Regions from separate parts of the Streptomyces sp. NPDC058701 genome, predicted to be linked through region 2. Evidence: riboswitches for the same ligand, from Rfam matches in the RefSeq annotation. Region 2 holds a riboswitch; the other holds the start of a gene.

Region 1 (4,116 bases), on a different contig from region 2:
CGGCAGCGGCGCCGGGGTCGGACGCCTCGGTGAGGGCGCGGACGACGACGACACGGGTGGCGCCGGCGTCGAGCACCTCGTCCAGATTCGTGCGGTCGATGCCGCCGATGGCGAACCAGGGCCGGTCCTGCTCCAGCGAGGCCGCGTACCGGACGAGCCCGAGGCCGGGGGCGAACCGGCCGGGCTTGGTGGGGGTGGGCCAGCAGGGGCCGGTGCAGAAGTAGTCCACGCCGGGCTCGGCGGCGGCCGCGTCCACCTCGGACTCGGCGTGGCAGGAGCGGCCGATCAGCACCTGCCCGCCGAGAACGGCGCGGGCCGCGGGGACCGGGATGTCACCCTGGCCGAGGTGCAGGACGTCGGAGCCGATGGCGTGCGCGACGTCCGCGCGGTCGTTGACGGCGAGCAGCTTGCCGTGGCGCCGCGCGGCCTCGGCGAACACCCGGAGGTGGTCGAGCTCCTCGCCCGCCTCCATGCCCTTGTCGCGGAGCTGGACGATGTCCACGCCCCCGGCCAGGACCGCGTCGAGGAACTCGGGGAGGTCACCCTGGCGCTTGCGGGCGTCCGTGCACAGGTAGAGCCGGGCGTCGGACAGCTGCATGGGTGTACCCCCCGTGATGGAAGCGGCGTACGGGCGGCCTCGCGGGGCCCGTACGCCGCGGTGGAGCGGATGCGGTTCAGGTCAGAGGGCGAGCGCCTGAGCGCGGCGCTTCACCTCCGTGCCGCGATTCTCGCTCAGCGCCTGCACGGGGGTGCCGGGCAGGGTCGGGTCCTCGGTGAAGAGCCACTCCAGGATCTCCTCCTCGGAGAAGCGGTCGTCGCGCAGCACGGTCAGGAGGCCCACGAGGCCCTTGACGACCTTGTCGCCGTCGATGAAGGGGGCCGGCACCTGCAGGGAGCGGTTCTCGCCCCGGCGCACGGCGATCAGCTGCCCTTCCTTGACCATCTGGCGGACCCGCGTCACCTCGATGTTCAGCTTCTCCGCGATGTCGGGGAGGTACAGCCAGGCGGGGACAAGGGCATCGATCTTTGCGTCAATCTCGGTCACGGGTACAAGCCTGCCACCTCGGACTGGCGGCCGGTACCCGGGCGGCCCCGTACGGGTACCGGCGCCGCCGGCCGGGGGGTGTCGGCGGAGTCGTTCCGTACGCCCGGAGGGCCCCGCACGGCAGGAGCGGGTTCGACGACACCCCCTGAGGGCTGTCCCGCAATCCCTGGCGGGCGCGCGACGCCAGGGATTGCGTGACAGCCCTCAGCGGGCCGTCGCCTTCAGCGGGACGGCCGGATCGGCGACCCGGTCGGGGTCCAGTGCGGTGCCCGACTCGATGAGCCTGCGGCCCTGTGCGAGGTCGCGCGGGCGGCCCACGGCCAGGACGGCCACCAGGGCGCCGTCGCGCAGCCAGCACACCGACCAGGCGGGTGCGGCCGGGTCGCCGCGCCAGAGCAGGGTGTCGGCGCCGCCGTGGTGGCCCGCGTACTGGACGAACCGGCCGAACTGCTCCGACCAGAAGTACGGGACCGGGTCGTAGACCTGGACGGGCTCCCCCGCCAGGACGTTCGCCGCGACGGCCCGGGGTCCCTGGAGGGCGTTGTCCCAGTGGTGGACGAGGAGGCGGGTGCCGTACCGGTCGGAGGGGAAGGAGGCGCAGTCGCCGACCGCGTAGACCCCGGGCAGGGAGGTGCGCAGGTGGGCGTCGGCGGTGACCGAGCCGTCGGGGCCCAGTTCGACGCCGCTCCCGGCCAGCCACCCGGTGGCCGGACGGGCGCCGATGCCCACGACCACGGCGCCGGCCGGCAGGCTGCGGCCGTCCGCCAGGAGGACCCGGCCGCCCTCGATCCCGGCGACGCGGGCGCCGGTGAGCAGTTCGGCGCCGGCCTCCTCGTACCAGCGGGCCATGGGTGCGGCGACCTCGGCGGGCAGGGCTCCGGCCAGGACCCGGTCGGCCGCTTCGACCACGGTCACCGCGCAGCCGGCCTCGCGGGCGGCGGTGGCGAACTCGGCGCCGATCCAGCCGGCCCCGACGACGACCGCGCGGTCGGCGGCGGCCAGGACGGGCCGCAGCCGCGCGGCGTCGTCGAGGGTGCGCAGCAGGTGCACGCCGGGGACGCCCTCGGTGCCGGGCAGGGTCAGCGGGACGGCGCCGGTCGCCAGCACGAGGGTGTCGTACGGGACGGGGCCCGACCCGGTGTCCAGTTCCCGGTCGGCGGCCCGCAGCCCGGTGACCTCGGTGCCGAGCATGAGCCGGATGCCGAGCCCTTCGAAGTCGACGTCGAAGGCGGAGTCCTCGGCCTTGCCGAGCAGGACCGCCTTGGACAGCGGGGGGCGGTCGTAGGGCTGGTGCGGCTCGGCTCCCAGCAGGGTCACGGGACCGGTGAAGCCCTGCTCCCGCAGGGCGACCGCGGTCTGCACGCCGGCCATTCCGGCGCCCACGATGACGACGCCGCTCTGTGTCTGTTCCGTCTGCTCGCTCACGCGGCCACCCTAATCTTCTGACGGCCCATCAGGAACAGGTGCCGCCTTACCCGCCGTCCGGCCCGGGGTTAGTCTGGCAGGCGTACCTATCGCGGGAGTCCGGGCGCACCGGGCTGAGAGGGAGGCTGGGCGGCCTCCGACCGTACGAACCTGATCCGGGTCATGCCGGCGAAGGGAGGGGCTGGACGCCCATGCACTCATCTCGAACGTCCCGGAAGGGATCCGACGTCCTCGTCATCGGGGGCGGCGTCATCGGACTCGTCACGGCCTGGCGGGCGGCCCGCCGCGGCCTCACCACTGTGCTCGCCGACCCGGCGCCCGGCGGCGGCGCGGCCCAGGTCGCGGCGGGCATGCTCGCCCCCGTCACCGAGCTGCACTACGGCGAGGAGGCGCTGCTGGGCCTCGGGCTCGCCTCCGCCGCCCGCTATCCGGAGTTCGCGGCCGAACTGGCCGAGGCGAGCGGCGGCCTGGACATCGGCTACCGGGCCTGCGGCACCCTCGCCGTCGCACTCGACTCCGACGACCGGCTTCACCTGCGCGAGCTGCACGCCCTGCAGCGCCGCTGCGGCCTGGAGACGCAGTGGCTCACCGGCCGCGAGTGCCGGCGCCTGGAGCCGATGCTGGCCCCCGGCGTACGCGGCGGCCTGCGCGTGGACGGCGATCACCAGGTCGACCCGCGCCGGCTGGCGGCCGCCCTGCTGGCCGCCTGCGAGCGGACCGGGGTGGGCGTCCACCGGGCGCGGGCCACGCGGCTGCTGGTCGGCGCCGACCGGGCGACGGGCGCCGTGCTCGACGACGGTACGGAACTGCTCGCCGACCAGGTGGTCCTGGCGGCGGGCTCGTTCAGCGGCCGGCTGGAGGGCGTGCCGGCGGAGGTGACCGCCCCCGTACGTCCGGTCAAGGGCCAGGTGCTGCGGCTCACGGTGCCCGCGGCGTACGGGGCGTTCCTGTCCCGGACCGTACGGGCGGTCGTCCGCGGCAGCCACGTCTACCTGGTGCCGCGCGAGAACGGCGAGCTGGTCATCGGAGCCACCAGCGAGGAACTCGGCTGGGACACCACCGTCACCGCCGGCGGGGTCTACGAGCTCCTGCGCGACGCCCACGAACTGGTGCCCGGCATCACCGAACTGCCGCTCACCGAGACCCGCGCGGGGCTGCGGCCCGGCTCCCCGGACAACGCCCCGCTGCTGGGCCCCACCGACCTGCCGGGGCTGCACCTGGCCACCGGGCACTACCGCAACGGGGTGTTGCTGACCCCCCTCACCGGCGACGTGATGGCGGAGCTGCTGGCCACGGGCGAACTGCCTCCGGTCGCCCGCCCCTTCAGCCCGCGCCGGTTCTCCACCGCACGTCAGGAGTCGTACGCATGACCATCTCCGTCAACGGCGAGCCGCGCGAGGTCGCGGCCGGCACCACCCTCGACGCGGTGGTCGCCATCCTGACGGCCGCCCCCTCCGGGGTGGCGGCCGCGCTCAACGAGACCGTGGTCCCGCGCGGGCAGTGGACGGCCACCCCGGTGGGCGACGGCGACCGGGTGGAGATCCTCACCGCGGTCCAGGGGGGCTGAGCGGCATGGCTGACGACCTCTTCGCCCTCGGCGGCCGGACCTTCTCCTCCCGCCTGATCATGGGCACGGGCGGGGCCCC
Region 2 (4,116 bases):
AGTCGGTGCAGGCAGAGGTCATGATGAACTTCCTCGTTTCCGAGGAGCTCTCGTTCCGGATCCCGGTGGAACTCCGGTACGACGCTCGTGATCCGTACGCAGTCCGCCTTACCTTCCACCTTCCCGGTGACGCGCCCGTGACCTGGGCGTTCGGTCGGGAGCTCCTTCTTGACGGCATCAACAAGCCGTGCGGTGAGGGTGATGTGCACATCGCTCCCTCCGAACCGGAGGAGCTGTCCGATGTCCACATCCGCCTGCAGGTGGGCGGTGACCGGGCGTTGTTCCGCGCGAGCGCGGCGCCGCTCGTCGCGTTCCTCGACCGCACCGACCGGCTTGTTCCGCTCGGTCAGGAGAGGAATCTGGGTGATTTCGAGGAGCACCTCGACGAAGCGCTCGGCAAGATCCTCGCCGGGTCGCGGCAGAACGAGCAGAATGCCGGCTGAGGCGACGCCGTGCCGCCGTTGAACCGTGACTGACTGTCATCGAAGGGAATTGTGGACAGGCCGTCGGCCGTCGGCCTACGGGACCCGACCCGACCCGCGGCGTCGGCGCGCGGCATGCCACCGCCCGCCGCCCCGGGTGCCCCGCCGCCGTCAGCGCTTGCGCCGCCGGCCCCGGCCGCTGCGCGCCGGGCCCTGGTTGGCCCCGGCGCTGGGACCGGCGGCCGGGGCCCCAGGGCGGTCGGCGGAGACGACGAGGGCGGCGAGCGCCGTCGTCACCGGGACCGACGCCACGAGCCCGATCGAGCCCACGAGCGTGCGTACGATCTCCGCCGCGACCAGCTCGCTGTTGGCCACGGACCCCATGCTGCTGTTCGCGATGGAGAACAGCAGGAGCAGGGGCAGTGCGGCGCCCGCGTAGGCGAGCACCAGCGTGTTGACGACCGAGGCGATGTGGTCCCGCCCGATCCTGATGGCGGCTCGGTACAGGCTGCGCGATCCCATCGACGGGTCGGCCTGGTGCAGTTCCCAGACGGCGGAGGTCTGGGTGACCGTCACGTCGTCGAGGACGCCCAGCGAACCGATGATCACGCCTGCGAGCAGCAAACCGCTCATGTCGATGTCCGGATAGAGACCGTGGATCAGGCCGGTGTTGTCGTCGGTGTTGCCGCTGAGGAAGGCCCAGTCGATGAACACCGAGCCCAGCAAGCCGATCAGCAGCAGCGAGACGAGGGTGCCGAGGACGGCGACCGAGGTCCGGGCGGTCAGGCCGTGGCACATGTAGAGCCCGATCAGCATGATCGCGCTCGCTCCCACGATCGCCACGACCAGCGGGTTCGAGCCCTGGAGGATGGCGGGCAGGATGAAGAGGGTCAGCACGCCGAAGCTGACGACCAGCGCGATCAGTGCGAACAGCCCGCGCATCCGGCCGACGAGGACGACCGAGACCGCGAAGATGCCGGCCAGCACCGCCATAGGGAACTTCCGGTTGACGTCGATCACCGAGTACTGGAGATCGCGGGGGGCGTCCGGAGCGTAGGCGACCACCACCTCCTGGCCGTCCTCCAACTGGCGCGGCGCACCCGGCTGGACGACCTCCACGAAGGTCCGGCCCCTGTCCGGTCCGCTGCCCACCTCGACGGTGGCCTTCTTGCACTCGCCGGTCTGCGCGGCCTCGGCCTCGCGGCCTTCGGGAGTGGACGTGTCCCCGGTCGACGGCACCTGCGAGGCGTTCACGGATTTGCAGTCGACGAAGGCCAGCGAGACGACCTTGCCCTGCTGGGTCTGCCGGTCGAAGCCGACCCCCGTGCGCTCGTGGCCGGGCGCGCCGCCCGGCCAGAGCACCACCAGGCCGACGAAGACGGCGGTGGCGAAGGGGATCAGGACGGCCGCGATGACCTTGCGCAGGTGCTTCGAGACAGGGGCCGCCGGGCCGTGGCTGTGGCTGTGGGAGTGGCCCGCGGTCGGACCGTGACCTGCGTGCGCATGGCCTGCGTGGCCGTTGGGGTCAGTGGGCTCGGTGGGGGGCTGCGGCGAGGACGTCACTGACTGATCATCGCAAGAGATGAGGGGGCCCACTGTTCAGCACGCCATAGATGACGCTAGCGTGGGGGCACCTTTGCACAACGCGGGAGCTCGGAGCACCGGGCTGAGAGGACGCTGATCACCGTACGCGCATCACCCATGCGTACGGGAAGAGGCTGCGTCGACCGCCGAACCTGTTACCGGGTAATGCCGGCGTAGGGAGATCAGGTCTCATGACCATTCAGGACGCACGCACGCCTGCCGTCAACCAGGGCGACGGCCAGACCGAGCGACAGCCGGGCTGGCACAAAGGGTACGTGGCGGGCTCCCGCCCCGACCTCCGGGTGCCGGTCCGGCAGGTCCACCTCACCAACGGCAAGGACGTGACGCTCTACGACACGTCCGGGCCGTACACCGATCCGCAGATCGAGACCGACGTCCGCCGGGGCCTCGCCCCGCTGCGCGAGAACTGGATCATCGCGCGCGGAGACACCGAGGAGTACGCGGGTCGCCCCGCGCGCCCCGAAGACGACGGGATCAAGCACACGTCGCCGCGCGGCGGCCTGAAGAACCTCGACGCGGTGTTCCCGGGCCGTCCCCGTCAGCCCCGCCGGGGCCGTGACGGCGCCGCCGTCACGCAGCTCGCGTACGCCCGGCGCGGCGAGATCACCCCGGAGATGGAGTACGTCGCGATCCGCGAGAACGTCTCCCCCGAGGTGGTCCGCGAGGAGATCGCCGCGGGCCGCGCGGTGCTCCCGGTCAATGTGAACCACCCCGAGATCGAGCCGATGATCATCGGCAAGCGGTTCCTGGTGAAGGTCAACGCCAACATCGGCAACTCCGCGGTCACCTCCTCCATCGAGGAGGAGGTCGACAAGATGACGTGGGCGACCAAGTGGGGCGCCGACACGGTCATGGACCTCTCGACGGGCCGCAACATCCACACCACGCGCGAGTGGGTGCTGCGCAACTCTCCCGTCCCGATCGGCACCGTGCCGCTCTATCAGGCGCTGGAGAAGGTCGACGGCCGTGCCGAGGACCTGACCTGGGAGATCTACAAGGACACGGTCATCGAGCAGGCCGAGCAGGGCGTCGACTACATGACGGTCCACGCCGGCGTGCTGCTCCCCTACGTGCCGCTGACCGCACGTCGAAAGACCGGCATCGTCTCGCGCGGCGGCTCGATCATGGCGGCTTGGTGCCTGGCGCACCACAAGGAGAACTTCCTCTACACGCACTTCGAGGAGCTCTGCGACATCCTCGCGACGTACGACGTCACGTACTCGCTGGGCGACGGCCTGCGCCCCGGGTCCATCGCGGACGCCAACGACGCGGCGCAGTTCGCCGAGCTCAAGACGCTGGGCGAGCTGAACACGATCGCCAAGCGGCACAACGTCCAGACCATGATCGAGGGCCCGGGCCACGTCCCGATGCACAAGATCAAGGAGAACATCGACCTTCAGCAGGAGATCTGCGAGGAGGCGCCGTTCTATACGCTCGGCCCGTTGACCACCGATGTGGCGCCCGCGTACGACCACATCACCTCGGGCATCGGCGCCGCGATGATCGCCTGGTGGGGCACCGCGATGCTCTGCTACGTCACGCCCAAGGAGCACCTGGGCCTGCCCAACCGGGACGACGTGAAGACCGGTGTCATCACGTACAAGATCGCGGCGCACGCGGCGGACCTGGCCAAGGGCCACCCCGGAGCCCAGGAGTGGGACGACGCGCTGTCGGACGCCCGGTTCGAGTTCCGCTGGGAGGACCAGTTCAACCTGGCCCTCGACCCGGACACCGCCCGTGAGTTCCACGACGAGACCCTTCCGGCCGAGCCGGCCAAGACCGCGCACTTCTGCTCCATGTGCGGTCCCAAGTTCTGCTCCATGAAGATCTCGCAGGACATCCGCCGACAGCACGGCGGGGACCTCAAGGCCGACGAGATCCAGGCGGGCATGGCGGAGAAGTCCGCCGAGTTCGCGGCCTCGGGTAACCGGGTCTACCTTCCGCTCGCCGACTGACGCACCGACAGAGGGCGTCGCCTCGGCGGCCGTTGTGCCCGGGCGGCGCCCTCGCCACCCCTTGCGCTGGAGCGTGCTCGAACTCCTAGCGTGCGGGCCCATGACCATGAGATACCGATTTCTCGGTGGGACCG

What was found. A riboswitch is a leader RNA that binds a small molecule or an ion and turns the genes downstream of it on or off. The one in region 2 is predicted to bind thiamine pyrophosphate.
Region 1: it holds a riboswitch for thiamine pyrophosphate, as region 2 does, so the genes downstream of both, thiO (glycine oxidase ThiO) here and thiC (phosphomethylpyrimidine synthase ThiC) in region 2, are expected to answer to the same signal.

Annotation. Positions count from the first base shown of each region.
Region 1 covers NZ_JBHXSY010000001.1:305,801-309,916, forward strand. The annotation lists gene thiE (thiamine phosphate synthase) at 1-598, opposite strand, end outside; gene ACFWW8_RS01420 (Rv2175c family DNA-binding protein) at 680-1,045, opposite strand; gene ACFWW8_RS01425 (NAD(P)/FAD-dependent oxidoreductase) at 1,250-2,470, opposite strand; TPP riboswitch at 2,552-2,664, shown strand; gene thiO (glycine oxidase ThiO) at 2,662-3,840, shown strand; gene thiS (sulfur carrier protein ThiS) at 3,837-4,037, shown strand; gene ACFWW8_RS01440 (thiazole synthase) at 4,043-4,116, shown strand, end outside.
Region 2 covers NZ_JBHXSY010000006.1:158,591-162,706, reverse strand. The annotation lists gene ACFWW8_RS08615 (SsgA family sporulation/cell division regulator) at 1-443, shown strand, start outside; gene ACFWW8_RS08610 (YibE/F family protein) at 594-1,985, opposite strand; TPP riboswitch at 2,058-2,203, shown strand; gene thiC (phosphomethylpyrimidine synthase ThiC) at 2,198-3,982, shown strand.